Regions from separate parts of the Streptomyces sp. NPDC005402 genome, predicted to be linked through region 2. Evidence: riboswitches for the same ligand, from Rfam matches in the RefSeq annotation. Region 2 holds a riboswitch; the other holds the start of a gene.
The links. A riboswitch is a leader RNA that binds a small molecule or an ion and turns the genes downstream of it on or off. The one in region 2 is predicted to bind glycine.
Positions count from the first base shown of each region.

Region 1: another riboswitch for glycine. It lies ahead of gcvP (aminomethyl-transferring glycine dehydrogenase); the one in region 2 lies ahead of gcvT (glycine cleavage system aminomethyltransferase GcvT).

Region 1 covers NZ_JBEXFB010000037.1:47,578-62,147, reverse strand. Annotated here, with positions in the region: gene ABZT02_RS41995 (CDP-alcohol phosphatidyltransferase family protein) at 1-126, shown strand, start outside; gene ABZT02_RS41990 (mannose-1-phosphate guanyltransferase) at 241-2,736, shown strand; gene ABZT02_RS41985 (DUF881 domain-containing protein) at 2,901-3,740, shown strand; gene ABZT02_RS41980 (small basic family protein) at 3,737-4,069, shown strand; gene ABZT02_RS41975 (DUF881 domain-containing protein) at 4,075-4,923, shown strand; gene ABZT02_RS41970 (FHA domain-containing protein) at 4,985-5,890, shown strand; gene ABZT02_RS41965 (MerR family transcriptional regulator) at 5,909-6,646, shown strand; gene ABZT02_RS41960 (bifunctional nuclease family protein) at 6,725-7,198, shown strand; gene ABZT02_RS41955 (MerR family transcriptional regulator) at 7,462-8,145, shown strand; gene ABZT02_RS41950 (DNA polymerase IV) at 8,203-9,570, shown strand; gene ABZT02_RS41945 (hypothetical protein) at 9,672-9,914, shown strand; gene ABZT02_RS41940 (PRC-barrel domain-containing protein) at 10,409-10,786, opposite strand; glycine riboswitch at 10,910-11,005, shown strand; gene gcvP (aminomethyl-transferring glycine dehydrogenase) at 11,181-14,066, shown strand; gene ABZT02_RS41930 (TOBE domain-containing protein) at 14,125-14,544, opposite strand.
Region 2 covers NZ_JBEXFB010000031.1:42,150-56,719, reverse strand. Annotated here, with positions in the region: gene ABZT02_RS39885 (2-isopropylmalate synthase) at 1-766, opposite strand, end outside; gene ABZT02_RS39880 (FCD domain-containing protein) at 1,015-1,692, shown strand; gene ABZT02_RS39875 (MOSC domain-containing protein) at 1,721-2,263, opposite strand; gene ABZT02_RS39870 (glycoside hydrolase family 25 protein) at 2,293-2,850, opposite strand; gene ABZT02_RS39865 (RHS repeat domain-containing protein) at 3,107-4,009, shown strand; gene ABZT02_RS39860 (hypothetical protein) at 4,060-4,401, shown strand; gene ABZT02_RS39855 (hypothetical protein) at 4,401-4,853, shown strand; gene ABZT02_RS39850 (L-serine ammonia-lyase) at 4,893-6,260, opposite strand; gene glyA (serine hydroxymethyltransferase) at 6,317-7,582, opposite strand; gene gcvH (glycine cleavage system protein GcvH) at 7,597-7,974, opposite strand; gene gcvT (glycine cleavage system aminomethyltransferase GcvT) at 8,073-9,188, opposite strand; glycine riboswitch at 9,344-9,440, opposite strand; gene ABZT02_RS39830 (AAA family ATPase) at 9,623-10,282, shown strand; gene ABZT02_RS39825 (enhanced serine sensitivity protein SseB) at 10,375-11,172, shown strand; gene ABZT02_RS39820 (enhanced serine sensitivity protein SseB C-terminal domain-containing protein) at 11,339-12,094, shown strand; gene ABZT02_RS39815 (ABC transporter permease) at 12,429-13,427, shown strand; gene ABZT02_RS39810 (ABC transporter substrate-binding protein) at 13,487-14,570, shown strand, end outside.

The DNA.
Region 1 (14,570 bases), on a different contig from region 2:
TCGTCACTCGCTGCTATTTTCGGATGGGCGTTCGCCGGATGGGGTACAACGCTGTACTGGTGGGCAGGAGTGCTGTATGTGGTCCAAGTCCGCCGCCTGGTTCGTGCGGACGCCGAGGCCGACTGAACTCGCCCATTGGCACGGCCGTAGCGGCTCGATGGCCCCCGGCAGAAATGTGCGGGACAATCTGGACGGGTGAAGTCGGCTAGACCGTCATCTCTTAAGGAGGACGCTTCCGACATGAAGGCCGTCGTGATGGCCGGAGGCGAAGGCACACGCCTTCGTCCCATGACCTCGAGCATGCCCAAGCCGCTCCTGCCGGTGGTAAACCGGCCGATCATGGAGCACGTTCTGCGGCTGCTCAAAAGGCATGGGCTCAACGAGACCGTCGTCACTGTCCAGTTCCTGGCCTCACTGGTCAAGAACTACTTCGGTGACGGTGAAGAGCTCGGAATGGAGCTCTCCTATGCCAATGAGGAGAAGCCACTCGGTACCGCCGGAAGCGTCAAGAACGCCGAAGAGGCGTTGAAGGACGATGCCTTCCTTGTCATTTCCGGCGATGCCCTGACCGACTTCGACCTCACCGAGCTCATCAACTTCCACAAGGAAAAGGGCGCGCTGGTCACCGTCTGTCTGACGCGTGTGCCCAATCCGCTCGAATTCGGCATCACCATCGTCGACGAGGAAGGCAAGGTCGAGCGCTTCCTGGAGAAGCCGACCTGGGGCCAGGTGTTCTCGGACACCGTGAACACGGGCATCTATGTCATGGAGCCCGAGGTCTTCGACTACGTCGACCCCGACGTGCCCGTGGACTGGTCCGGTGATGTCTTCCCGCAGCTGATGAAGGAAGGCAAGCCGATCTACGGCTATATCGCGGAGGGGTACTGGGAGGACGTCGGCACGCACGAGAGCTATGTGAAGGCGCAGGCCGACGTCCTGGAAGGCAAGGTCGACGTCGAGATCGACGGTTTCGAGCTCTCCCCGGGCGTATGGGTGGCCGAGGGGGCAGAGGTGCATCCCGATGCCGTTCTCCGCGGTCCGCTGTACATCGGCGACTATGCCAAGGTCGAGGCCGGCGCCGAGATCCGCGAGCACACCGTCGTGGGCTCGAACGTGGTGGTGAAGAGCGGGGCATTTCTGCACAAGGCCGTCGTGCACGACAACGTGTATGTCGGCCAGCAGAGCAATCTCCGTGGCTGTGTCGTCGGCAAGAACACCGACATCATGCGCGCGGCCCGTATCGAGGACGGCGCGGTCATCGGCGACGAGTGTCTCGTTGGCGAGGAATCGATCATTCAGGGGAATGTGCGGGTCTACCCGTTCAAGACCATCGAAGCCGGTGCCTTCGTCAACACCTCGGTCATCTGGGAGTCCAGGGGCCAGGCGCATCTCTTCGGCGCCCGTGGCGTCTCCGGCATCCTGAACGTCGAGATCACCCCGGAGCTCGCGGTCCGGCTGGCCGGCGCCTACGCGACGACCCTCAAGAAGGGCTCGACCGTCACCACCGCCCGTGACCACTCCCGTGGCGCGCGGGCACTCAAGCGGGCGGTCATCTCGGCTCTGCAGGCCAGCGCCATCGACGTACGCGACCTGGAGAACGTACCGTTGCCCGTGGCGCGACAGCAGACCGCGCGGGGGAGTGCCGGCGGGATCATGATCCGGACCACGCCCGGGGTGCCGGATTCCGTGGACATCATGTTCTTCGACGGGCAGGGAGCGGATCTCTCCCAGGGCAGCCAGCGGAAGTTGGACCGGGTGTTCGCCCGGCAGGAGTACCGGCGCGCGTTCCCCGGCGAGATCGGGGACCTGCACTTCCCCGCGAGTGTCTTCGATTCGTACACCGGCTCGCTGCTGCGGAACGTCGACATCACCGGGATTCCCGAGGCAGGGCTGAAGGTCGTCGTGGACGCGTCGAACGGCAGCGCGGGGTTGGTGCTGCCGAGTCTGCTCGGGAAGCTCGGGGTGGACTCGCTGACCATCAACCCGGGCCTCGACGAGTCCAGGCCGACGGAGACGGCGGACGCTCGGCGTTCGGGCCTGGTGCGGCTGGGCGAGATCGTGGCCTCCGCACGGGCCGCTTTCGGGGTGCGGTTCGACCCTGTGGGTGAGCGGCTGTCCCTCGTGGACGAGAAGGGGCGGATCATCGAGGACGACCGGGCGCTGCTCGTCATGCTTGATCTGGTCGCCGCGGAACGGCGTAGTGGCCGGGTGGCGTTGCCGGTGACCACCACGCGGATCGCCGAGCAGGTGGCCGCGTACCACGGCACGCAGGTGGAGTGGACGACCACCTCGCCCGACGACCTCACCCGGGTCGGACGCGACGACTCGACGATCTTCGGTGGTGACGGCAAGGGCGCCTTCATCATCCCGGAGTTCAGCAGTGTCTTCGACGGCACGGCTGCCTTCGTGCGGCTGATCGGGCTGGTGGCGCGGACGCAGCTCACGCTCAGCCAGATCGACGCGCGGATTCCGCGGGCGCATGTCCTCAAGCGGGATCTGGCCACCCCGTGGGCCGTCAAGGGGCTGGTGATGCGCAGGGTCGTGGAGGCGGCTGGCGATCGCTTTGTCGACACGACCGACGGTGTCCGGGTCGTGGAGACCGACGGACGCTGGGTGATGGTGCTGCCGGACCCCGCGGAGGCGGTCACCCACCTGTGGGCCGAGGGACCCGACGACGCGTCCGCGCAGGCCCTGCTGGACGAGTGGGCGGCGGTCGTGGACAGCGCCGGCCGCTGAGTCACGCACGCGTGCGTGCCGGACATGTGTCCCCAAGGGGGCCTGTCCGGCACGCCGATGGGGCCATTCGGAGGTAGGGGCCGCGACGTGCGACGATGTGCGGCATGCCGCAGCAGCCCCCCATTCGGAGCACCCCCACGCGCCCGTCGCGCCCGGACGCCTCCATGTCGCTGCTCACCAACGTCATGGACCACAGCCTCGACGACGGGTACGCCGAGGCCGCGGCCCGTAAGAAGGCCGCCGGTGAAGGCGGGATGCCCAAGACGTTGCGGGCCAGGCTGGGTCTGGCCGTCGGCCTGGTGCTCGCCGCTCTCGTGGTCACCGTGGGAGCGGCGCAGGCACGGGTGGCCGCGCCGGTCGTGGCCAAGGAGCGCGAGGAGCTCATCGACCGTATCGACCGCGAGACCGAGACGGCGGACAGGCTCGAGAAGAGCGTCGACCAACTGCGCGACGACGTGAGCACGCGGCAGCGCGAGGCGCTCAAGCAAAGTGGCGACAGCGGCCAGGCCGACCTCGTGGGCATCCTGTCGGGCGCCGTCGAGGTGCACGGCCCGGGCGTCAAACTGGTCGTGAACGACGCCAAGGAAGCCAGCACGGGTGGCGGCGACGGGAACCCGCGTGAGACATCGGGGTTCTCCGACACCGGGCGGGTGCGCGACCGTGACATGCAGCGGGTCGTGAACGGGCTGTGGGAGTCGGGCGCCGAGGCCATCTCCATCAACGGACAGCGGCTGACCGCGCTGTCGGCGATCAGGGCCGCGGGTGACGCGATACTGGTCGACAACAAGCCGCTGGTTCCGCCCTATACGGTGCTTGCGGTGGGGGACGGGCAGCGGCTCAGCACCAGGTTCCAGGACAGCGCCGACGGACTGTATCTGCACGCCCTGGAAGAGAACTACGGCATCCGGACCGCCATCTCCGCGGAGGACGACCTCCGGCTGCCGGCCGCACCGAGTGTGATCGTACGTACAGCAGAGCCGAGAACTGAGAAGGGCACATCGTGATCGCCGTACTGGGCCTCGTCGTGGGAGTCGTGGCCGGCCTGTTGGTCCGGCCTGAGGTTCCGGCGGTTGTCGAGCCTTATCTGCCGATCGCCGTGGTGGCGGCGCTCGACGCCGTCTTCGGGGGGCTGCGGGCCATGCTCGACGGCATCTTCGACGACAAGGTCTTCGTCGTGTCGTTCCTGTCGAACGTGGTCGTGGCCGCCCTGATCGTGTTCCTGGGCGACAAGTTGGGCGTGGGCGCCCAGCTCTCGACCGGTGTCGTCGTCGTGCTCGGCATCCGGATCTTCTCCAACGCCGCGGCGATCCGCCGGCACGTCTTCCGGGCGTGAGGCCGATGAGCGAACAGGACGAGACGCCCGGCAACGGGCTGCGCAAGGAACTGCCCGAGGAACTCCCGGCGACGCCTGCCGAGAAGACCGAGAAGACCGAGAGGCCCGACAGCCCGGCTGCAGAGCCCGTGCTGACCGGGCGTCAGCGGCTGGTGCAGGGGCTCTGGCCGCCGCGTGTGACGCGGGCCCAACTCATCGTCGCGGTGCTGCTGTTCGGTCTCGGATTCGGCCTCGCCATCCAGGTGGCGTCCAACAGCGACAGTGACAGTGCGCTGCGGGGGGCGAGGCAGGAAGATCTCGTACGCATCCTCGATGAACTGGACGACCGTACCCAGCGTCTTGAAGACGAGAAGCAGGGCCTCGAGAAGCAGCGGGACGAGCTGGAGAACAGCTCCGACCAGGCCGAGGAGGCCCGCAAGCAGACGGTCGAGAAGGAGCGGCAACTCGGCATCCTCGCCGGCACGGTGGCCGCGCAGGGACCGGGCATCACGATGACGATCGAGGACACCAAGGGGACGGTCGAGGCGGACATGCTGCTCGACGCGATCCAGGAGCTGCGAGCGGCCGGGGCGGAGGCGATCCAGGTGAACGGCGTACGGGTCGTCGCGGGCACCTATCTGTCGGAGTCGGACAAGAGCGTGAGCGTCGACGGGAACAAGATCACCGCGCCGTTTCGTTTCAAGGTCATCGGCAATCCGCAGGACCTCGAACCGGCGCTGAACATCCCTGGAGGCGTGGTGCAGACTCTCGAGAAGGAGCAGGCCACCGTTACCGTCGAGCAGTCGGACAAGATCGTCGTGGACGCCTTGCGAGCGGCGAAGCGGCCTGACTACGCTCGGTCGTCCTCCCGGTGAACCGGGGGTGCATGGGGGGCATCCGGCCAGGGCATGAGGTTGCGGGGGGTCGGCGCACCGAATGGGTGGTGCGTGGTGGAAACTGTCTGGTGGCAACGGACGTTGTGAGGGTGTCCGGGTCGACCGGTGTGTTCAATCAGGGTTCGTCCTGCCCCACGGGCGGGTCTGTTTCGGTCAAGGGGAATCGCCCGTGAAGTTGTTTGCGAAGTTGTTCGGCAAGAGCGCGCGAGAAGGCAGCGACAATGCGACCGCTCGCCATCGCGCACAGCCTGACGCGGAGGGCCAGCGCCCACTGTTCCGGGACCAGGTCGGCGGCCCGGGTGGTGACGTTTCCGGAGGTCAGGGCGCGCCGTCTGTTGACCCTGCCCAGTCCGGCGGCATAGGTTTCGGGCAGCCGTCAACCTCAAGTACGGGTGGAGGGTTTTCCCCTATGTCGGCCCTGGTGTGTACGAGGTGCGGTAACCGCAACGCGGAGAACAGCCGCTTCTGCTCCAACTGCGGCGCCCCGCTGCGGGCCGGAGCCGTTCCCGAGCGTCCCTCGGAGACGACCTCCACCATCTCCATCTCGGGACTCGAGGCCTACGACTCCGAGGTCACCGGCCAGACACAGATGCCGGCGCTCTCCCCGGAGGCACAGGCTGCCGTCGACGCGCTCCCGCTGGGCTCCGCGCTCCTGGTGGTGCGTCGCGGGCCGAACTCGGGCAGCCGCTTCCTGCTGGACGGCGAGCTGACCACGGCCGGCCGTCACCCGCAGAGCGACATCTTCCTCGACGACGTCACGGTCTCGCGCCGGCACGTGGAGTTCCGCCGCGGCCAGGACGGCTCGTTCACGGTGTCCGACGTGGGCAGTCTCAACGGCACGTACGTCAACCGTGAGCGGATCGACGCGGTCGCTCTGAACAACGGCGACGAGGTGCAGATCGGCAAGTACCGGCTGGTGTTCTACGCGAGCCAGCAGGGCTACTGACCCTCCCAGGGAAGGTCCATGCTTCAAACACCGAGCGGCGGTGCCGGACACGGCACCGCCGCCACGGACAGTGGGCTGATGAGCATCGGCACAGTGCTGAACGTGCTGCGCGACGAGTTCCCCGAGGTCACGATCTCCAAGATCCGTTTCCTGGAGTCCGAGGGCCTCATCGAGCCGCAGCGGACTCCCTCCGGGTACCGCAAGTTCAGCAGCCGGGACGTCGAGCGCCTCGGCCATGTCCTGAGGATGCAGCGGGACCACTATCTGCCGCTCAAGGTGATCCGAGAGCACCTGGACGCCATGGAGCGCGGCGAGGCCGTCCCGCTGCCCACGGTGGGCCGCCAGCGGGACGGAGAAACGGTCCTGGAGGTCTCGGAAGGCCCGACCGCGGCCCGGATCGGCCGGGCCGAGCTGCTCGCCGCCGCCGAGATCGGCGAGTCGGACCTGACGGAGTGGGAGTCGTACGGGCTCATCACGCCGCTGCCGGACGGGGCCTACGACGCCGAGACGGTGACCGTGGCCGCCCTCGTCGTGGAGCTCGGGCGGTTCGGGATCGAGCCGCGCCATCTGCGGGCGATGAAGGCGGCCGCCGACCGTGAGGCCGGGCTCGTGGACCAGGTGGTGGCGCCGCTGAAGCGCCACCGCAACCCGCAGACCCGCGCACACGCCGAAGCCCGTGCCAAGGAACTCGCGGGGCTCACGGTGAGGCTGCACGCGGCACTTGTGCAGACCGCGCTCGGCGTACGCCTGCCCTGAGGGCGGCCGGGGCACCGGATCGTCACCCGTTTCCTGCCCGACTACCCAAACGTCCCGGGCACGGCCTAGGGTTGCTGTGTGAACGAGCTCGATGTCGTAGGTGTCCGGGTCGAAATGCCCTCCAACCAACCGATCGTGCTCCTGCGTGAAGTGGGAGGCGACCGCTACCTCCCCATCTGGATCGGGCCGGGGGAGGCGACGGCGATCGCCTTCGCGCAGCAGGGCATGGCCCCCGCACGACCGCTGACCCACGACCTGTTCAAGGACGTGCTGGAGGCGGTCGGCCAGGAGCTCACCGAAGTACGCATCACGGACCTGCGTGAGGGCGTCTTCTACGCGGAGCTGGTCTTCGCCAGCGGGGTCGAGGTGAGCGCGCGGCCGTCCGACGCCATAGCGCTGGCCCTGCGCACCGGGACGCCGATCTACGGCAGCGACGGAGTGCTCGACGACGCCGGCATCGCGATTCCGGACGAGCAGGAGGACGAAGTGGAGAAGTTCCGCGAGTTCCTCGACCAGATCTCCCCCGAGGACTTCGGCACCAGCAGCCAGTGAGGCAGCAGCGGTCGATCCGGCGGATCAGTGGTCCGTGACGGGTCGGCCGTGTCCGGTCGTCACCGAAATGCTGGCATTTGCCACCGGCGCGTGAGAGCGTCCTGCGGCCCGCGCGGAGCGCATTCGGCTAGCCTTTCCCCGCAGTGGGGTACGGCAAACCACTCCTAGGGTGATTATCACTCGGCGTGCCGAGTGTGGCGATCGTTGACGCACCCCTGGTGACTGCCTACCGTCGAGAAGGCAGGTCAAGGACGGAGGTCGGCGTGAGAAGCAGCGGCGACGGTACGGCTGGGGGTGCCCCCGGACGGAGTCTCGGGGCAAGCGGTCCGTACCCTCCCCCAAGCTCTCAACTTCGGTCGGGTTGGGGAGATCCCCATCACGGCAGCGCGGCCGACCCCGTTCCGCAGCGACCGGCGGCCGTGCCGAGCAGCGGAGGGGCGACGTCCATGGCGTCCGAGCAGATCGGCTATCGCGGTCCCACGGCGTGCGCCGCGGCCGGCATCACCTACCGGCAACTCGACTACTGGGCGCGCACCGGGCTCGTGGAGCCGAGCGTGCGGCCCGCCCACGGGTCGGGGACACAGCGGCTCTACAGCTTCCGGGACGTCGTCGTCCTGAAGATCGTCAAGCGGTTCCTCGACACCGGTGTGTCGCTGCAGAACATCCGCACCACGGTCCAGCACCTGCGGGAGCGCGGCTTCCAGGACCTGGAGCGCATGACCCTGATGAGCGACGGGGCCACGGTCTACGAGTGCACCTCGCCCGACGAGGTCCACGCGCTGCTCCAGGGCGGTCAGGGAGTCTTCGGGATCGCCGTGGGCGTCGTGTGGCGGGATGTCGAGAGCGCCCTTTCGCAGCTGCACGGGGAGCGCATCGACACCGGGGAGACGCTCATCGGGCACAACCCCGCGGACGAGCTGGCCAGGCGGCGCAACCGGGCGGTCTGACGCCTGCCCGCCCTCTGCGGCGGGGCATTGTCAGTGGCGTAGGGCAGCATCGGACATGTGAGAAAAGCGCCCACGATCCTGCATCTCGACATGGATGCCTTCTACGCCTCGGCGGAGCAGGCGTCCAAGCCGAGTCTGCGCGGGAAGGCGGTCGTCGTGGGCGGCCTTGGACCGCGGGGAGTGGTGGCCACCGCGTCCTACGAGGCCCGGGTGTTCGGGGTGCACTCGGCGATGCCCACGGCCCAGGCGAGACGGCTCGCGCCGAACGCCGCGTATCTCGTGCCCCGCTTCGGGTTGTACAAGGCCATCAGCGAGCAGGTGATGGGGCTGCTGCGGGAGCTGTCGCCGCTGGTGGAGCCGCTGAGCCTGGACGAGGCGTTCGTGGACCTGGAGGCCGGGTCGGCGGCCTGGGACGAGGCCTCGGCGCGACTGGTCGGAGCGAAGCTGCGGGCGGACATACGGGCCTTCACCGGGCTCACGGGGTCGGTGGGGCTGGCCGCGTCCAAGATGCTCGCGAAGATCGCCTCGGAGCAGGCCAAGCCGGACGGGCTGGTGGTGATCGAGCCGGGCACCGAGCGGGCGCTGCTCGGGCCGCTGCCGGTGCGGACCCTGCCCGGGGTGGGGCCGGCGACGGGGGACCACCTGCGGCGGGCCGGGATCCATACGGTCGACGAGATCGTCGAGGCGGGGGAGGACGAGCTCGTACGGCTGCTCGGGAAGGCACACGGGCACGGGCTGTACGCCATGGCGCTGGCGCGGGACGAGCGGGCCGTGGTGGCGGAGCGGGAGACGAAGTCGGTGTCGGTGGAGGACACGTACGACGTGGACATCCATGACCGGGTCCGGGTCGGGCTCGAGGTGCAGCGGTTGGCGGACCGGTGTGTGCGGAGGTTGCGTGAGGCGGGGTTGTCGGGGCGGACCATCGTGCTGAAGGTGCGGCGGTACGACTTCTCGACCTTGACGCGGTCCGAGACCTTGCGGGGGCCCACGGATGATCCCGCCGTGGTGCGGGAGGCCGCCCTGCGGTTGCTGGAGGGCGTCGACTCGACGGGGGGTGTGCGGTTGCTGGGGGTGGGGGTTTCCGGGCTTGCCGACTTCACTCAGGAGGATCTGTTCGCCCAGGCCGCGGGGGAGGGGGTGGATCATGCCGTCGAGGAGGTGGCTGATGACGTCCCTGCTGAGGTGCGGGACGTGGTGGTCGAGCGGCGGTGGGTCGCCGGGCATGACGTGCGGCATGCCGAGTACGGGCACGGGTGGGTGCAGGGGAGTGGGCTGGGGAGGGTGACCGTGCGGTTCGAGACGCCGGGTTCTGAGCCGGGGCGAGTGCGGACGTTTCTTGTCGATGATCCCGCGCTGGAGCCGGCTGAGCCGTTGCCGTTGGTCGAGGTGATGGGTTCCCACCCGCACCTCCCGCACCTCCCGTGACAGTTCGTTGTCGGGTGCGGGTGGCCCCTGTGGGGGCTGAGCGCCTTCGGCGGCCTTGCGGGGCTGTGTGTGGGGTCGTCGCGGTTTGGGTGGGGTGTGGGGTGCCTGGCGGGCCGTCGTGGGGCGGAGAGGCGTGCAGGGCGCTGCACCTGCCGGACCACGAGGCCGACACGCCGTCGGCCACGTACCGCATCGACCTGGGTGACGGCACGGGCGTGGAGAAGACGATCTCCCGGGACACGGGCGGGAACAACAGATGGGTCTCGCTCGGGTCGTACGAGTTCAAGGGCACCCCCAGCGTCTCGCTGAGATCGGCTACGGCTGACGCGATCGGGGACGCGTAGATCGCGTGGGACGCGGTGGCGTTCGTACCGGTGGGGGACGCCGAGGGGGTCGTGAGTGCCGCGACAGGCCACATCCCGTCCACAGCGCCGTCGTGGCTGGTCGCGCAGTTCCCCGCGCCCCCTGGGGGTTCCCGGGGTTCCGGAGGGTGTGCTGAGCGGGTCTGCCAGGATCCGGATGGGGCCGGCGAGGCGTGCCGAGCGTCTGGCACGGAAGGGCTATCGGGGTCCGCGTGGGGCGGCGGGCGTGTAGGACGTCCGGCTGGGGTGGGCGTCGGCGGGCATGCAGAGCTCGGGTGGCCGCGGGGTTGTGGGGAGGGCCGGCTGGGCTGAGGTGGGCGCGGCGGTGGTTGAGGGCGGGGGGTGTCGGTCGGGTGTCGGCTTCGGCTCGGTTGCCGGGGTGGTGGGTGCGCTCCCTGCGGACGAAGACCCCGATGCCGTCGGCGACCTTGGGCGTCGTGGCCCGGTCGGACGTCGAGACGGTGCGGGGCGAGTGGTCAGGCTTCCACGTCCTCCGTGCCCGCCAGCTTGCCGAAGTCCCGGTCCGGGATCGGGGGCGGTGCCGCCACGTCGAGGCCGTAGTGGTGGTAGAGCTGGAGTTCCTGGTCGGGGGAGAGGTGGCGGCCGACGCCGAAGTCGGGGGCGTCTTTGATGAGGGTGCGGTCGAAGGGGACGCGCAGGGTGCCTTCGATCAGTTCGCTCGGCTCAAGGGGGACGAAGGCGTCCCGGGAGAAGAGGCCGGTGCGTATGGCAGCCCATTCCGGCACGCCGGTCGCGTCGTCGAGGTAGACCTCGTCGATGGTGCCGATCTTGGTGCCGTTGCGGTCGAACGCCTTGCGGCCGATCAGGTTGCGCGGATCGATGTCGGTCTGCACGTGCCCTCCACTTGGTCGCAACTCATCCGAAGCGGTCGTAAGCACTACGAAAGAGCACATCGGGGTGCGCGGCCACTCGAAGACTCGTGCGGCAGCCCCGCTGGTAGGCTTGCCAGCGGCTGCTGACCCCGTGCGGGAGAGTCCTCCAGACACCATCGGAGGCGCCGAAGGAGCAAATCCTCCCCGGAATCTCTCAGGCTCACGTACCGCACGGACGAGGTCACTCTGGAAAGCAGGGCGGGCGTCGACACCTTCCGCTCTCACCGACGGTGAAAGCCGGCGGCCTTCGGGCAGCCGGTGAAGCTCTCAGGTCGAGATGACAGAGGGGGAGGCCGTCGGGGTACCCGTGCCGGGGTACCCCTCGAAGGTCGCGTCAGACCAGGAGGCCTCCGCAATGACCGCCCACCGCATTCCACTCTCCGAGCTCGAACAGGGAATCCCCTTCGAGCAGCGTCACATCGGCCCTGATCACGAGGCTCGGGCCAAAATGCTCGCGCAGGTCGGCTACGGCTCGCTGGACGAGCTCACGGCCGCCGCGGTGCCGGATGTGATCAAGAACGCCGATGCGCTGGAACTGCCCGGTGCGCGTACCGAGGCCGAGGTGCTGGCCGAGCTGCGGTCGCTGGCCGACCGGAACCAGGTGCTCGACTCCATGATCGGGCTCGGGTACTACGGCACCTTCACCCCGACCGTCATCCTGCGCAACGTCATGGAGAACCCGGCCTGGTACACGGCCTATACGCCGTACCAGCCGGAGATCTCGCAGGGGCGGCTGGAGGCTCTGCTCAACTTCCAGACCATGGTCGCCGACCTGACCGGGCTGCCGACCTCCGGTGCCTCGCTGCTCGACGAGGGGACCGCGGCGGCGGAGGCCATGGCACTGTCCCGCCGGATGGGGAAGAACAAGAAGGGGCTCTTCCTCGTCGACGCCGACGCGCTGCCGCAGACCATCGCCGTGATCGAGACCCGTGCCGAGCCGACCGGCCTTGAGGTCGTGGTCGCCGACCTCAGCGACGGGATCCCGGCCGAGGTCGCCGGGCGTGAGATCAACGGGGTGCTCGTCCAGTACCCCGGCGCCTCCGGGGCCGTCCGGGACATCAAGCCGCTCATCGACCAGGCTCACGAGCTCGGCGCGCTCGTGACCGTCGCCGCCGACCTGCTCGCACTGACCCTGCTGAAGTCGCCCGGTGAGCTCGGGGCGGACATCGCGGTCGGGACCACGCAGCGGTTCGGCGTGCCGATGGGATTCGGCGGGCCGCACGCCGGATACATGGCCGTCCAGGAGAAGTTCGCCAGGAGCCTGCCCGGGCGGCTCGTGGGTGTGTCCGTGGACGCCGACGGCAACAAGGCCTACCGGCTCGCGCTGCAGACGCGTGAGCAGCACATCCGCCGGGAGAAGGCGACCAGCAACATCTGCACCGCGCAGGTGCTGCTCGCGGTCATGGCCGGGATGTACGCCGTCTATCACGGGCCCGACGGGCTCAGGGGCATCGCGCGGCGGACGCACCGGTACGCCACCATCATCGCGGCGGGGCTCCGCGCCGGTGGGGTCGAGGTCGTGCACGGGTCCTACTTCGACACGCTGACCGTGCGGGTGCCGCAGAAGGCCGCGGAGGTCGTCGCCGCGGCGCGGCGGAACGGCGTCAACGTGCACCTCGTCGACGCCGACCACGTGTCCGTCGCGTGTGACGAGACCACCGCTCGGGCCCAGGTGGCTGCCGTGTGGAACGCCTTCGGGGTCGAGGCCGACATCGAGGCGCTGGACGTGGCCACCGAGGAGGCGCTGCCGGACGCGCTGCTGCGTGGCGACGACTTCCTCACCCACCCCGTCTTCCACCAGCACCGCTCCGAGACCGCGATGCTGCGCTACCTGCGTCGGCTCGCCGACCGCGACTACGCGCTCGACCGGGGCATGATCCCGCTGGGCTCCTGCACCATGAAGCTCAACGCCACGACGGAGATGGAGCCGGTCACCTGGCCCGAGTTCGGGCAGCTGCACCCCTTCGCGCCCGCCGAGCAGGCGCAGGGCTATCTGACGCTGATCCGGGAGCTGGAGGAGCGGCTCGCCGAGGTCACCGGGTACGACAAGGTGTCGCTGCAGCCCAACGCCGGTTCGCAGGGCGAGCTGGCCGGGCTGCTCGCCGTACGCGGGTATCACCGGGCGAACGGTGACGAGCAGCGGACCGTGTGTCTGATTCCGTCGTCCGCGCACGGGACCAATGCGGCCAGCGCCGTGATGGCGGGTATGAAGGTCGTCGTCGTGAAGACCGCCGGGGACGGCGAGATCGACGTCGAGGACCTGCGGGCGAAGATCGAGCAGTACCGCGACGAGCTGTCCGTGCTGATGATCACGTACCCCTCGACGCACGGTGTGTTCGAGGAGCACGTCGCCGACATCTGCGCGCAGGTGCACGAGGCCGGCGGGCAGGTGTACGTCGACGGGGCCAACCTCAACGCGCTGGTGGGACTGGCCAAGCCGGGACACTTCGGCGGTGACGTCTCGCACCTGAACCTGCACAAGACCTTCTGCATCCCGCACGGCGGCGGTGGCCCGGGCGTCGGTCCGGTCGGTGTGCGGGCGCATCTGGCGCCGTATCTGCCGAACCACCCGATGCAGCCCGCGGCGGGCCCGGAGACCGGCGTCGGGCCCATCTCGGCCGCGCCCTGGGGTTCCGCGGGGATACTGCCGATCTCGTGGGCGTACGTGCGGCTCATGGGCGGCGAGGGGCTCAAGCGGGCCACGCAGGTGGCGGTGCTCTCCGCCAACTACATCGCCAAGCGGCTGGAGCCGCACTACCCCGTGCTCTACACCGGCCCTGGCGGGCTGGTCGCGCACGAGTGCATCATCGATCTGCGGCCGCTGACCAAGGCGACCGGGGTGAGCGTCGACGACGTGGCCAAGCGGCTCATCGACTACGGCTTCCACGCGCCGACCATGTCGTTCCCGGTGGCCGGGACGCTGATGATCGAGCCGACCGAGTCCGAGGACCTGATCGAACTCGACCGGTTCTGCGAGGCGATGATCGCCATTCGTGGGGAGATCGAGAAGGTCGGGGCCGGGGAGTGGCCCGCCGACGACAACCCGCTGCGGAACGCTCCGCACACCGCCGGGGCGCTGGGTGGGGAGTGGGAGCACGCCTACACGCGCGAGGAGGCCGTCTTCCCGGCCGGCGTGTCGGTCGCGGACAAGTACTGGCCGCCGGTGCGGCGGATCGACCAGGCCTTCGGAGACCGGAACCTGGTGTGCTCCTGCCCGCCGCTGGACGCGTACGAGGACTGACCTGAGGTGATGAGGGCCCCGTCTCGGCGGGGCCCTCTTTCTTTGCGCCGGGGCGGGCCTACTCCTTCGCCAGTGACACCTCGGTCGACTTGATGAGGGCCACCACGGGGGTGCCGGCGGCCAGGGCGAGGTCGGTCGCGGCGTCCGCGGTGATCGCGGAGGTGAGCTCGCCCCCCTCGACGGCGATCTTCACGGTGGCCATGGCGGCGCCGGCGGCCACGGCGGTGACCGTGCCCGGGAGCTGGTTGCGGATGGACACGCCCCGGACCGGGGCGGTGGCGAGGGAGACCTCCGTCGACTTCACCAGGGCGCGTACGGATGTGCCCTGGGCGAGGCCGAGTTCGTCGACGGCATCGAGGGTGATCGCGGCCGTGAGGTCCTGGCCGCCGTCGAGTCGGATCTTGACCGTCGCCATGGCCTCGCCCGGGGTGACGGCGGTGACGGTGCCGGGGAGCTGGTTGCGGATGCTCAGGGTCATGCGCATCAACTTAGGGCTGTATGCGG
Region 2 (14,570 bases):
CGCAGGCGACGCCGGTGCCGCGGTCGTTGTGCGGGTGGATGGAGAGGATCACCGAGTCGCGGCGGGCCAGGTGGCGGTGGGCGTACTCGATCTGGTCGGCGTAGACGTTCGGGGTGGCGATCTCGACGGTGGCGGGCAGGTTGTGGGTGACCGGGCGGTCCGGGCTCGCGTCCCACAGCTCCGTCAGTCCGTCGCACAGCTCCAGGACGAAGTCGGGCTCGGTGAGGTTGAAGGTCTCGGGGGAGAACTGGAAGCGGACGGCCGTGCCCTGGAGGGTGTCGGCCCGCCGTGCCATGTGCTCGGCCGCCTCCCGCACGGTCCGCCACACCTGCTTCCGGTCCCGGCCCAGGACCACGTCACGCCACACCGGTGAGGTCGCGATGTACAGGTGGACGACGGCACGCGGCAGGCCGGCGATCGCGTCGAAGGTTCGGTCGATCAGGTCGGTGCGGGCCGGGGTGAAGACGACGGGAGTGACGTCCTCGGGGACGGCGCCGCTCGTCACCAGGTGCCGTACGAAGTCGAAGTCGGTGCGGCTCGCGGAGGGATAGCCGACCTCGATCTCCTTGAAGCCGGTGCGCAGCAGCAGGTCGAAGAAGCGGCTCTTGCGCGCGGTGTCCATGGGCTCGGCGAGGGCCTGGTTGCCGTCGCGCAGGTCGACGGGGACCCAGAGGGGGGCGCGCTCGATGCGGGCGGAGGGCCAGGCGCGGTCGGCGGCGGGGACGTGGACGCGGTCCTGGAAGGGGCGATAGCGGTGGAACGGCATGGGGCTCGGACGCTGGGGGTTCCAGACGGAGGTCACGGTGTGTGCGGTCCTTCGGCTCGGTCTGCGGACGGAGACCGGCAGCACGGCGTCCCGCGGCGGGGTGCCGGTCGCGTCAGGCCCCGCCGCGGCAGCCGAGAAGAAAGAGACCGCGGAAGATCACGGACGATAGGCTAGTCACTCCTCAGCTCCTCAGACAAGTGAGAATCGGCTGAGTGTCCTTTGTCCTCGCACGAGTTGGTGAACCGCAGATGCCTCTGGGCCCCGTCCGCCCCAGCCCGCTGGTCGAACAGGCAGCCGAGCGGCTGCGTGAGCAGATCACCGCCGGGCATTGGCCCGTCGGCACGAAACTGCCTGGTGAGACCACGCTCGCGAAGGAACTCGGCGTCGGCCGCTCCACGGTCCGTGAGGCGCTGCGGGCGCTGGCCGGGGCGGGGCTGGTGCAGCCGCGACAGGGCGCGGGGGTCTTCGTCACCGCGACGGAGACGGTGGAGGACTGGCCCACGCGTCTGCGCCGGGCCGCGGTCACGGACGTCTACGAAGTCCGCATGGCGGTGGAGGTCCATGCGACCCGCCTCGCCGCGCGCCGCCGTACCCCCGAGGACGTGGCGGCGATGGAACGCGCCCTGGAGGGCCGCCGGGCCGCCTCCACATCCTCCGACGCGACCTTCGTCGACGCGGACATCACCTTCCACGCGGCGGTGGTCGCGGCCGCGCACAACCCCGTACTCGCCGACCTGTTCAGGGAGTTCACCCCGGTCCTGCGCGAGGGCCTGGTCGAGCTGCTGGCCCTGACCGGCCTGCGCGACGACGACCCCGACATCGCGGACGAGGCCCACGCGGCACTGGTCCGCGCGGTGGCGGACGGGGACGCGGAGCGGGCCGCGGAGATTCTGCGGGCGGAACTGGAGGATCCGTTCCGCGGCTGAGCGCCGGGGCGCTTCACCGACCCCGCGGTCACACGATGTCGAGCGGCCGGTGCGGTCCGACCGGCGGCTCGACCACGACCGTGTCCCCGGGGCGCACCACACCTCCCGCCACGACGACACTCATGATCCCGGACCTGAACCGGGCGCCCCCGTCCGGACTCCGCCCGACGACCTCCTTGAGCAGGCCCTTTTGGAAGCCGTCGATCTGCGCACACGGATTCCGCAGTCCGGTCACCTCGACGACGGCCTCGTCGCCCAGGTGCAGCAGGGTTCCCACCGACAGCCCGAGCAGGTCGACCCCGCGCGTCGTCACGTTCTCCCCGAGCTCCCCGGCGCGCACCTCGAACCCGGCCGCACGAAGCTCCTCGAACAGCTCGGCGTGCATCAGGTGCACCTGCCGGAGATTCGGCTGCGAGGGGTCCTTCTTCATCCGGAAACGGTGCTTGACCGTTGACCCGCCATGGACATCCCCCTCCACCCCGAACCCGGCGACCAAGGTGATGCTCTCCCGGTTCGGCTTCGTGAAGGAGTACGTCCCGTTGCTGCTGACCGCAGTGATCTTCCCGCCCATGGGGCAAGCCTAATGAGCAGGGTCGGGGGTCACGCGTCGGCGGCCCATTCGCGCAGGGCCGCCTTGCTCGCGAAGTCGGCGACGTTCTTGTCCACGGGGTCGTCGGTGTACTGGTGGAAGCGCCACTTCGCCTTGATGCGGGGCTTGCCTGCCGTGACGTAGTCGGCGATCCAGAGTCCGTCGCCGGCGTACGACGTGGTGTCGACGTTCAACCAGTAGTGCCTGTTCGTGTAGAGAACGACCCGGTTGTTCGGGCGGAGTTGCCGCACCTTGCGGATGAAGGCGTCCTTCTCGGCATTGCTCGCGTGGGTGCCGTCGCCCGTGGTCTCCCAGTCGACCGCGAGGATGTCGCCCCCCTTCTCGGGGGCGTGTTTGACGAAGTACTCGGCCTGGGCGGTGAGGTTGCCGGGCCAGAGGAAATGGTAGAAGCCGACGACCAGCCCGGCGTCCCGGGCGTGCTTGGTCTGCGCCGAGAGCTTCGGGTTGGTGTAGGAGCGGCCCTCCGTCGCCTTGATGAAGACGAAGGACAGACCCTCCGTGCTGTAGCTGGAGGACTGGTAGGCGCTGACATCGATGCCGCGGAGCATGTGGGGGCTCCTTGAAGTGAGAGTGAAATGAGTGTGGGGGGACGGGAGTTGATGATGCCCCACAGACCCGCTGCGGGAACCCCGACCGCGCCCGTGTATCGCCGCGGGCGACCCGGCGGTCTGCGCCGACCTCCACCTCCGCGTGAGTGGCGACCGGGAAAGCGGTGGACACGCCGTACAGGTCAGCCATGCCCGAAGTGCAGAGAATTGTCGGCACGCCGAACGGGGGCGACCGGGACCTGCTGGCTCAGCGCTCTTGAGCAAGGGCGGGGTCGCGACCACGACGCTGACCGACACACTCGGCCGCACCACCGAGACCCGGCAGTACGACAACGGCACCCCGACCGGCTCCTACACCTCCATCAAGTACCACTACGACGCGAAGAGCCGGCTCAAGGAGGTCGTCGACGACGACGGCACCACCTGGTCCTACGGCTACGACCTGATGGGCCGCAAGATCACGTCGACGGACCCCGACACGGGGACGACGAAGACGACGTACACGGACCTGGACCAGGTCGCCACGACCACCACGGCGCTCGGCACGGCCGACGAGAAGACACTCAGCTACACGTACGACATTCTCGGCCGCAAGACCGACATGTACGACGGCACGACGAAGGGCGCGGCGCACGAACTGGCCAAACGGACCTACGACTCGGTGGCCAAGGGCCAGCCGACGTCGGCGATCCGGTACGTCGGCGGCTCGTCCGGCAGCGCGTACATCAGCCAGACGGCCAAGCCCAAGAGCGTGCCCACGCCTTCGAAGCGCGGAACCGCGACGCTCCGGTGGGATCCTGACATGGGCTCCACGGGCCACGCCACCATCCGCGTGAACGCGCCCGGCCAGCCGCCGCTGGAGACGGAACAGGTGATCAACGGCGTCCCCGACATCAACGGTTCCTTCAGCGGTCAGCCCACCACCGCGGACATCGCCGAGGAACTCGGCCCCAACACCATCGAGCGCACCTTCGACCTCCCGGACGCCGCCGCCGCGCGGCAGGCGCAGGAGGACTCCATCGACGCGGAACTGGGTCCGTACGATGGAATCACCAACAGCTGCGTGACCTACTGTGTCGACATTCTGCGGGCCGGTGGTGTCGATATTCCGGCGGGTGGCAGAGGAATGGTCAGGTTGCAGCGAATGCTGGACGAATAGTCGGAGCATCCCGAAATTGACGTCGAAAATGAATGCTGGAGTGAATTCTGGTGCCCGAAGAAGACGAAAACCCGAATCGGATCCTCGCGGACATCATCGTCAGTAAGAAGGTCGGCGGTCTGCACCTTCGTCGGGTGGGCGAGATTCTGATCGCACGCGAGGAGATGAATCACTGGTTGTATGCGACCGGGCATCGAGAGCTCTCCGCGGACGAGCTCAGCGAGATCGTCGAACAGGTTTCGGAGCTTGAGGAGGCCTACATCCGGGCGTGGCGTGAAGGCGAGAACGCGGAGCGGCAGTGGTGGCTCTCCACGGGTTTGCCCAGGCTGGACACCGCGCTGCGAGAGGCGGCCGAATACTTCTCTGAGATCGGACGAAGGCAGAAGAACTGATGGGGCAGAAAACAACCGCGGCACGGCGTTCCGCGGGTACGCAGACCGTGCTGGACGTGCTTTTGCGCTGGACATGGATCAGACGCCGCACGCCCGCGCAGGACATCGAGGACTACGAGAACGGCCAGACGCTGCGGGTCGTGGGTTTCACGAAGAACATCGGCGGCGTGGACACGCGCTCCGTCGGCAAGGGCAAGAGCATCGCCCGACTGCGGCAGGGGTACCTACGGCTCGCCCCCGCGGAGGCTCCGGTCTGGAGCGACCGGCGCGGCGACCGCACCGCGACCCTGCACCCGCCGTTCCAGCTGAGGCTCACGGCCGAAAAGGTGCCGTTGGCGCACAAGTTCGACCGCTACGAACTCGTGGCCGCCGACGGGACGTACGACCTGGTGGTGCCGAAGATGGACGGGAAGCTGATACGGCACGTGTTGCTCTCGGCAGAGGGCGGCTGACACCGAGGGGCCATGTGCCGACGGTCCTGGTGGTGCCCCTCAGCACTCGATGATGTTCACCGCCAGCCCGCCCCGCGCCGTCTCCTTGTACTTCACGCTCATGTCCGCCCCGGTGTCCTTCATCGTCTTGATGACCTTGTCGAGGGACACCATGTGCGAGCCGTCCCCCCGCAGTGCCATCTTCGCCGCCGTGACCGCCTTCACCGCGGCCATGCCGTTGCGCTCGATGCAGGGGATCTGGACCAGGCCGCCGACCGGGTCGCAGGTGAGGCCCAGGTTGTGCTCCATGCCGATCTCGGCGGCGTTCTCGACCTGTTCGGGGGAGCCGCCGAGGACCTCGGCGAGGGCGCCCGCGGCCATCGAGCAGGCCGAGCCGACCTCGCCCTGGCAGCCGACCTCGGCACCCGAGATGGACGCGTTCTCCTTGAAGAGCATGCCGATGGCGCCCGCGGCGAGCAGGAAGCGGACCACGCCGTCCTCGTCCGCGCCGGGAACGAAGTTCATGTAGTAGTGCAGGACCGCGGGGATGATGCCGGCCGCGCCGTTCGTCGGGGCCGTCACCACGCGGCCGCCGGCCGCGTTCTCCTCGTTGACCGCCATCGCGTACAGCGTGATCCACTCCATGGAATGGGCCAACGCGTCGCCCTCCGCCCGCAGTTGACGGGCCGTCATGGCGGCGCGTCGGCGCACCCGCAGACCGCCGGGCAGGATGCCCTCCTGGGACATGCCCCGGGACACACAGGACCGCATCACGCGCCAGATCTCCAGCAGCCCGGCCCGGATCTCTTCCTCCGTGCGCCAGGCGCGCTCGTTCTCCAGCATCAGGGAGGAGATCGACAGACCGGTCTCCTTGGTCAGGCGCAGCAGCTCGTCACCCGTGCGGAAGGGGTACTTCAGCACCGTGTCGTCGAGCTTGATGCGGTCCTCGCCGACCGCGTCCTCGTCCACGACGAAGCCGCCGCCGACCGAGTAGTAGGTCTTGGACAGCAGTTCCGCGCCCGAGGCGTCGTACGCCCACACCGTCATGCCGTTCGCGTGGTACGGGAGGGCTTTACGGCGGTGCAGGACCAGGTCGTCGTCGAAGGAGAACGGGATCTCGCGCTCACCGAGCAGCTTCAGGACCCCCGTGGCCTTGATGCCCGCCACCCGGTCGTCCGCGCTCTCCACGTCCACCGTGCGCGGGGACGCCCCCTCCAGGCCGAGCAGCACCGCCTTCGGGGTGCCGTGGCCGTGGCCGGTCGCGCCCAGGGAGCCGTAGAGCTCGCAGCGGACCGAGGCGACGGCCGGCAGCAGGCTTTCCTTGCGCAGGCGGCGGGCGAACATGCGGGCCGCGCGCATCGGGCCGACCGTGTGGGAGCTCGACGGGCCGATGCCGATCGAGAACAGGTCGAAGACCGAGATGGCCACGGGAACTCCTTCACAAAGGGTGGGGGCACACGTCGTCGGGTGCCCCCACCGCGGAACTACTTGTTCAGGCCGGCGTACAGCGGGTGCTTGTCGGCGAGGGCCTTGACCCTGGCCTTCAGCGCCTCCACGTCGTACGACGGCTTCAGTGCCGAAGCGATCACGTCCGCCACCTCGGCGAAGTCCTCGGCCGTGAAGCCGCGGGTGGCCAGGGCGGGCGTGCCGATCCTGAGGCCCGACGTCACCATCGGCGGGCGCGGGTCGTTCGGGACGGCGTTGCGGTTGACCGTGATGCCGACCTCGTGGAGACGGTCCTCGGCCTGCTTCCCGTCCAGCTCGGACTCGCGCAGGTCGACGAGGATGAGGTGCACGTCGGTGCCGCCGGAGAGCACGTTGACCCCGGCCTCCCGGGCGTCGTCGGCCGTCAGACGCTCGGCGAGGATGCGCGCACCGTCCACCGTACGCCGCTGGCGCTCCTTGAACTCCTCCGAGGCCGCGACCTTGAAGGACACGGCCTTCGCCGCGATCACGTGCTCCAGGGGACCGCCCTGGAAGCCCGGGAAGACGGAGGAGTTCAGCTTCTTCGCGAACTCCTGCTTGGCGAGGATGATCCCGCCGCGCGGTCCGCCCAGCGTCTTGTGGGTGGTGGAGGTGACCACGTCCGCGTGCTCGACGGGGTTCGGGTGCAGCCCCGCGGCCACCAGGCCGGCGAAGTGCGCCATGTCGACCCACAGATACGCCTCGACCTCGTCGGCGATCCGGCGGAACTCCGCGAAGTCCAGCTGCCGCGGGTAGGCGGACCAGCCGGCGATGATCACCTTGGGCCGGTGCTCCTTGGCGAGCTTCTCCAGCTCGGCCATGTCGACCAGACCGGTCGCCGGGTCCACGTGGTACGCGACCACGTTGAACTGCTTGCCGGAGAAGTTCAGCCGCATCCCGTGGGTCAGGTGACCGCCGTGGGCGAGGTCGAGCCCGAGGATGGTGTCGCCGGGCTGGGCCAGCGCGAACAGGGCGGCCTGGTTCGCGGAGGCACCGGAGTGGGGCTGCACGTTGGCGTACTCGGCGCCGAACAGCTCCTTGACCCGGTCGATGGCGATCTGCTCGGCCACGTCGACGTGCTCGCAGCCGCCGTAGTAGCGGCGGCCCGGGTAGCCCTCGGCGTACTTGTTGGTGAGGACCGAGCCCTGGGCCTCCATGACCGCGAGCGGAGCGAAGTTCTCCGACGCGATCATCTCGAGGGTGGACTGCTGACGGTCCAGCTCGGAGTCGACCGCGGCGGCGATCTCCGGGTCGAGTTCGTGCAGGGGGGTGTTCAGTGCGGACATCGGGTGCGGACTCCTCAGCCGGCGGAAAAGGCGGTGTACTCGTCGGCGGAGAGCAGGTCGGCCGGCTCCTCCGTGACGCGTACCTTGAACAGCCAGCCGCCCTCGAACGGGGCGGAGTTGACCAGCGCCGGGTCGCTCACGACGTCCTCGTTGACCTCGGTGACCTCACCGGAGACGGGGGAGTACAGGTCGCTGACCGACTTGGTCGACTCCAGCTCGCCGCAGGTCTCGCCCGCGGTCACCGTGTCACCGACCTCCGGGAGCTGGACGAAGACGACATCGCCGAGCGCGTTGGCCGCGTGCTCCGTGATGCCGACCGTCGAGACGCCGTCCTCGGCGCCCGACAGCCACTCGTGCTCCTTGCTGTAACGCAGCTGCTGGGGGTTGCTCATGGCCTGAATTCTCCTGTACGCGAGGGAGTGCTGGGTGAAGGGGGACTGCGAAAGGCGTGCGTGAGCAGCGGCTCTGTGCTCAGCATCACTTACGGCGGCTACTTCTGGCGCTTGTAGAACGGCAGCGCCACGACCTCGTACGGCTCGTGGCTGCCCCGGATGTCCACGGCGACACCCGTCGTGCCCGGCGCGGCGTACATGGCGTCGACGTACGCCATCGCGATCGGCTTGCCCAGCGTGGGCGAGGGGGCGCCGGAGGTGACCTCGCCGACCACCTTGCCCTCGGCGACGACGGCGTACCCGGCGCGGGGGACCCGGCGGCCCTCGGCGATCAGGCCGACCAGGACGGGCGGCTCGTGGTTCGCGTGCTCCGCGGCCTCACGCAGGGCCGCGCGGCCCACGAAGTCACCCTCCTTGTCGAACTTCACGACCCGCCCGAGCCCGGCGTCGAAGGGGGTCAGCTCGCGGGACAGCTCATGCCCGTAGAGCGGCATGCCCGCCTCCAGCCGCAGCGTGTCCCGGCAGGACAGCCCGCAGGGGACGAGTCCGACGCCCTCGCCCGCCTTGCTCAGCGCCTGCCACAGCTCGACCGCGTGCTCCGGCTTCACGAACAGCTCGAAGCCGTCCTCCCCGGTGTACCCGGTGCGCGCGATCAGCGCGGGGACCCCGGCGACCGTGCCCGGCAGGTCGGCGTAGTACTTGAGGCCGTCGAGGTCGGCGTCGGTCAGGGACGCGAGGATCCCGGGGGACTCCGGACCCTGTACGGCGATCAGCGCGTACGCGTCCCGGTCGTCCCGCACCTCGGCGTCGAAGCCGGCCGCGCGCTCGGTCAGCGCGTCGAGGACGACCTGGGCGTTGGAGGCGTTGGCGACGACCATGTACTCGGTCTCGCCCAGCCGGTAGACGATCAGGTCGTCCAGGATGCCGCCGTCGGCCCGGCAGATCATGGTGTAGCGGGCCCGGCCGACGCCCACGGAGGCGATGTTGCCGACGAGGGCGTAGTTCAGCAGCTGGGCGGCCTGCGGTCCGGTCACGGTGATCTCGCCCATGTGGGAGAGATCGAACAGTCCGGCCTTCGTGCGCACCGCGTTGTGCTCGTCGCGCTCGGAGCCGTAGCGCAGGGGCATGTCCCAGCCGGCGAAGTCGGTCATCGTGGCGCCGAGGGAGCGGTGCAGGGCGTCGAGCGCGGTGTGCCGGGGTGCAGAACTGGTCATCGGACGGTCGTCTCCAGAATCCAAGGCATGACAGGCGAGGGCGTTCCTCCCCATCTGTCATCGGAACCTGAGAGGTTCGCCCTGATCACGAAGTGACCTCGGGCTTGCACCGTGGGTGGGGCCACCGACGTCGGTGGCCCGCTTTTCAGATGTGCCTCGCCCGCGCGGTAACGGGGCCTGAGAGATTCAAGGGAGGGACTTGCTCCTTCGGCGCCCGGGTACACGTACCCGGGACTCTCCCGCGCGGATTCAAGCGGCCGGTATGCAGTTGGCGCGGCCATCATTGCATGCCCCGGACGCCGAGGGCAGGGCCGCATCCGGCTCCTCCCTTTGTAACTGCCTTGTGGCGGTACGCATACAGAAACGCGAGAGATCATCCATTACCTTCTCTTTACGCTCGGTGGGGAGGGGAACCCCGATCCCGGAGGAGGACGATGACGGTGAACAGGACCACGGCGTACGCGACGACCTCGGCCATCGCGCTGCCCGAGCAGCCCGCGGTCCCGGCCGTCGAGGCCCGCCCGGTCGTCCGTGACCTGCGCGACCGCGCGGGCCGCAGTCCACACGCCCTGCTCTTCGGCCCGGGGGACCTCGTCGTCATCACCGGCCTGCCCGGCAGCGGCAAGTCCACGCTGATGAAGCGTGCGGTCCAGGGCGTCCGGATCGACTCCCAGGACACCCGTGACCGCTGGGACGGCCGGCTGTCCCGCTTACTGCCCTACGCCGTCTACCGCCCCCTGGTCCGGCTCGCGCACTACGCCGGGCTGCGCCGCGCCCTGCGCTCCGGCGAGGGAGTCGTCGTGCACGACTGCGGGACGCAGGCCTGGGTGCGGGGCTGGCTGGCCCGCGCGGCCCGGCGCCGGGGCGGCACCCTGCATCTGCTGCTGCTCGACGTCACGGCGGACACCGCGCTGGAGGGCCAGCGCGAGCGCGGCCGGGGCGTCTCGCGGTACGCCTTCCTGCGGCACCGGGGGGCCGCCGCCCGGCTCATCCGCTCCGTGGAGCGCGGTGACCTGCCCCAGGGCTGCGGTTCGGCGGTGCTGATCGACCGGGACGCGGCGGCCGTGCTGCGGCGGATCGGGTTCACGGGCTGAGGCGGGCGGGTTTCCCGGGCTGAGCCACCTTTGCGTCGCACCCGCTAGCCTTCAGCCACATCAGTAGCGGTTCACAGCAGGCGGTCAGACAGATGGACTTCCCGGCGGATCTTCCCGCGGACTTTCCAGGGCAGGCGCACCCACACCCCCATCCGCACGGCGGATGGCCCGGCAACGAGCTGGAGGAGGTGCTCTCGGCCTCCCTCGGCATGCCCTCGGCGGGCGGCCGGATCATCGAGGTGCTCGGCCGCAGCTTCGTCTGGATCCCCCTGCCGAACGGCGGCGGTCCGCACAGCGGCCCCCTCGACCTGCCGACCCTGGAGATCGGGGGCCAGGCGTTCGTCCCGGTCTTCAGCTCCGAGGAGCAGTTCCGCCAGGTCGTCGGCAGCCATCTCTCGTACACCATCGCCCCGGCGGTCGAGTTCGCCCGGGGTCTGCCCCCGCACGTGGGCATCGCGGTGAACCCCGACGGCGTGGTCGGCGTCCCCCTCCCGCCCGCCGCCGTCGCCGACCTGTGCCGGGTGGGCCGCACTCCGCTGGACGGGCCGAACACCGGTGGCCGGGTCAAGCTCTACGAGCCGGACTGGCAGGACGACCCGGTCGACTTCCTGGCGGCCGCGTCCGCCGAGTTCGCGGCCACCGGAGTGGTCCTCACGGCCCGCCGCTGCCTGGCCGCCATCGAAACGGCCGAGCCGGTCATGTTCGTGGGCGTGGAACTCTCCCAGTGGGAGGGCGACCTGCGCACCCTGCCGATGGACGCCCTCGGCCGGGCCCTCGGGCACACCCCGGTGCGGTGGCCGGTCAACCTGGTCCTGCTGGACGTGGCGGACGACCCGGTGGGCCACTGGATGCGCGAGCAGGTCCGGCCCTTCTACCTGCACGGTCACTAGACCTGCTGTCAGGGGCGCCACACGCGCCCCGCACCGCCGACGGTCAACAAGCCCCGACCCGGTAGGCGCTTAAGCTGTTCCCATACCTGGGGCAACCTTCAAGAAGGGGCGGCACAACGTGAGCGGCGCCAGCGGAACCGGCACCACGACCGGCCAGGTCGAGCACATGCTGCGCCAGGTGACGCCCGGGCGCTACGACGCCTACGAGGCCTTGCTCAAGGCACTCGCCAGCCCCGGCTCCGGCCAGATCTGGATGCTCCTGTGGCACGGCCAGTCCGGCTCCCCGGACGCCCAGTACGGAAACATGGAGGTCGGCGGCTACGGCTACGCCCCCTGTGTGACCTCGGCCCAGGAGCTGAGCGCCAGTGGCTGGAACCGTTCGTACGAAGTGGTCGACGGCATCGACGTGGCCCGCACGCTCTATCCCGACCACTACGGTCTCTGGCTCAACCCGCACGCCCCCGGCGGCGGCGTCGGCATCCCCTGGCTCGACCTGCGCCGCATCGCCACCGGCCTGGAGCGCCAGCCCGCGGGGCCGCTCCGGCTCTCCGAACCCGGCATCGAGATCCCCCAGTTCTACGCCCTGCTGGTGCAGAACGCCCACCGCACCCCGGCGGTCCGTTCGCTGCGCCGCGCCTGGGTGCAGCCGGCGCTCGGGGCGCCGTATCTGGCCATCGGCCTGGACGTGTACGACACCAGCCCCTCGGCCGTGGACTCGGTGCGCGCGATGATGCAGCAGTCGATCGGCGCCGTCCCGGACGGGCTGCCGGTGTCGACCGTGGCGATGTCCGACGAGTACGACCCGGTGGCGCTGTGGATGCGCGCCGGCGCCCGTCCGTTCTACGACCGCGAGGCCCACGGATCGCCCGCCCAGTCGCCGGCAGCCGGGTACGGCTACCCACCGGCCCGCGGCGGCTACTGAGAGCAATGACAAGCGTTCGGCTCGTTTACATAACGGCCACATTTCTTCGCGCGTAGATAGCGGCGGATCGTCGCGAAGATCTCTTATTGTGCTGTTTTGTCCCAACTGGCATGCGTCCGGGGTGTGTTACCCGCTGTTCGGATAACGGAATCCCTCGTACTGCATCACGGTTACGCATACTTTCCTCGCCAGGCCTGGCGGGTGATCGCAGCGAAGCTGAAGACTCCCCAGGCAGACGCAGGATCAGACGTTCCTGCGAGCTGAGCAAGTCGACAAAGCCGTAATCCACGGCAGGTGTAGGCCGGTCACCACCGGCGAGAGGGGTCGGGTCACTGTGACCGCACCGATCGAGACCACCGGGGCGCAGGCCGAGGCGCAGCCGGAGGCTGTCCTCGTCGGCGTCGACAAGGGGCAGATCGAGGGCCGTTCCCTGGGGCAGATCGCCTGGTCCCGGTTCAAGAAGGACAAGGTGGCGGTCGCCGGTGGCGTGATCGTCATCCTGCTGATCCTGCTCGCGGTGCTCTCCCGGCCCATCCAGGCCATGTTCGGGCTGGACCCGAACGCCCTGCACCAGGATCTGATCGACCCGAACACCTCGCTGCCCAAGGGCGACTTCGGCGGCATGAGCTGGTCGCACCCGCTCGGTGTGGAGCCGAAGTTCGGCCGCGACATCGCGACCCGCATCCTCGAGGGCTCCTGGGTGTCGCTGGTCGTCGCCTTCGGCGCCACGATCCTGTCCAACACGATCGGCGCCGTGCTCGGCGTGGTCGCCGGCTACTACGGCGGACGGGTCGACACGATCATCAGCCGGCTGATGGACACCTTCCTGGCGTTCCCCCTCCTGCTGTTCGCCATCGCCATCTCGGCCACGCTCCAGGGCGGCGCCTTCGGCCTTGAGGGTCTGCCGCTGCACATCAGCGTGCTGATCTTCGTCATCGGCTTCTTCAACTGGCCCTACCTGGGCCGCATCGTGCGAGGCCAGACCCTGGCCCTGCGCGAGCGGGAGTTCGTCGACGCCTCGCGCGGGATGGGGGCCAGGGGGCCGTACATCCTCTTCCGGGAGCTGCTGCCGAACCTCGTCGGCCCGATCATCGTCTACTCGACGCTGCTCATCCCGACCAACATCCTCTTCGAGGCGTCGCTGAGCTTCCTCGGCGTCGGCATCCAGCCTCCCCAGGCCTCCTGGGGCGGCATGCTCAACCAGGCCGTCGACTTCTACCAGGTCGACCCGCAGTTCATGATCGTGCCTGGTCTGGCCATCTTCGTGACCGTCCTGGCGTTCAACCTGCTCGGCGACGGTCTCCGCGACGCTCTCGACCCGCGCAGCCGCTGACCCGCGACCGCGGTGAGAGTTCACAAGATTTCCGACAATTGAAGGGGAAGCAGACCATCATGCGAAGGTCAGCGCTGGCCGCAGTGGCGGCCATCGGCAGTGCGAGCCTGTTGCTCTCGGCTTGCAGCAAGGCCGATGACAACGGTGGAGACGGGAACAAGTCGGCTGGGGCCAACGCAGCGACCAAGGGTGTCGTCAACGCCTCCACCCAGAAGGGTGGGACGGTCACGTACGAGTACTCCGACGTCCCGGACTCCTTCGACCCCGGCAACACGTACTACGCCTACATGTACAACCTCAGCCGGCTGTACGCCCGCCCGCTGATGACCTTCAAGCCCGGTCCGGGCGAGGAGGGCAACACCCTGGTCCCGGACCTCGCCGAGAAGGCGGGCCAGCCGAGCGACGGCGGCAAGACCTGGACGTACAAGATCCGCTCCGGCCTGAAGTACCAGGACGGCACCGCGATCACCTCGAAGGACGTCAAGTACGCCGTCGAGCGCTCCAACTTCGCGCGTGACGTGCTCTCCCTCGGCCCGAACTACTTCCAGCAGTTCATGGAGGGTGGCAAGGCCTACAAGGGCCCGTACAAGGACAAGAGCGCCGAGGGCCTGAAGTCCATCGAGACGCCGGACGACACCACGATCGTCTTCAAGCTCAACCGTCCCTTCCAGGAGTTCGACTACCTGGTCGCGACGCCGCAGACGGCTCCGGTGCCGAAGGCCAAGGACACCGGCATCGACTACGTCAAGAGCATCGTGTCCTCGGGCTCGTACAAGTTCCAGAGCTACGACGAGGGCAAGCAGGCCGTCCTCGTCAAGAACGAGAACTGGGACCCGAAGACCGACCCGCTGCGCAAGCAGTACCCGGACAAGATCGTCGTCAAGCTCAAGGTCAACGCCGAGACGATCGACCAGGACGTCCAGGCCGGTGACGCGATCGACCTCGGCGGTACCGGTGTCCAGGCCGCGACCCAGGCGAAGGTCGTCAACGACGCCAACCTGAAGTCCAACACGGACAACACCTACGGTGGCCGTCTGGTCTACATGGCGATCAACAACCAGGTCGCGCCGTTCAACAAGGTCGAGTGCCGCAAGGCCGTCGAGTACGCCGTCGACAAGGTCTCCGTGCAGACCGCCGAGGGCG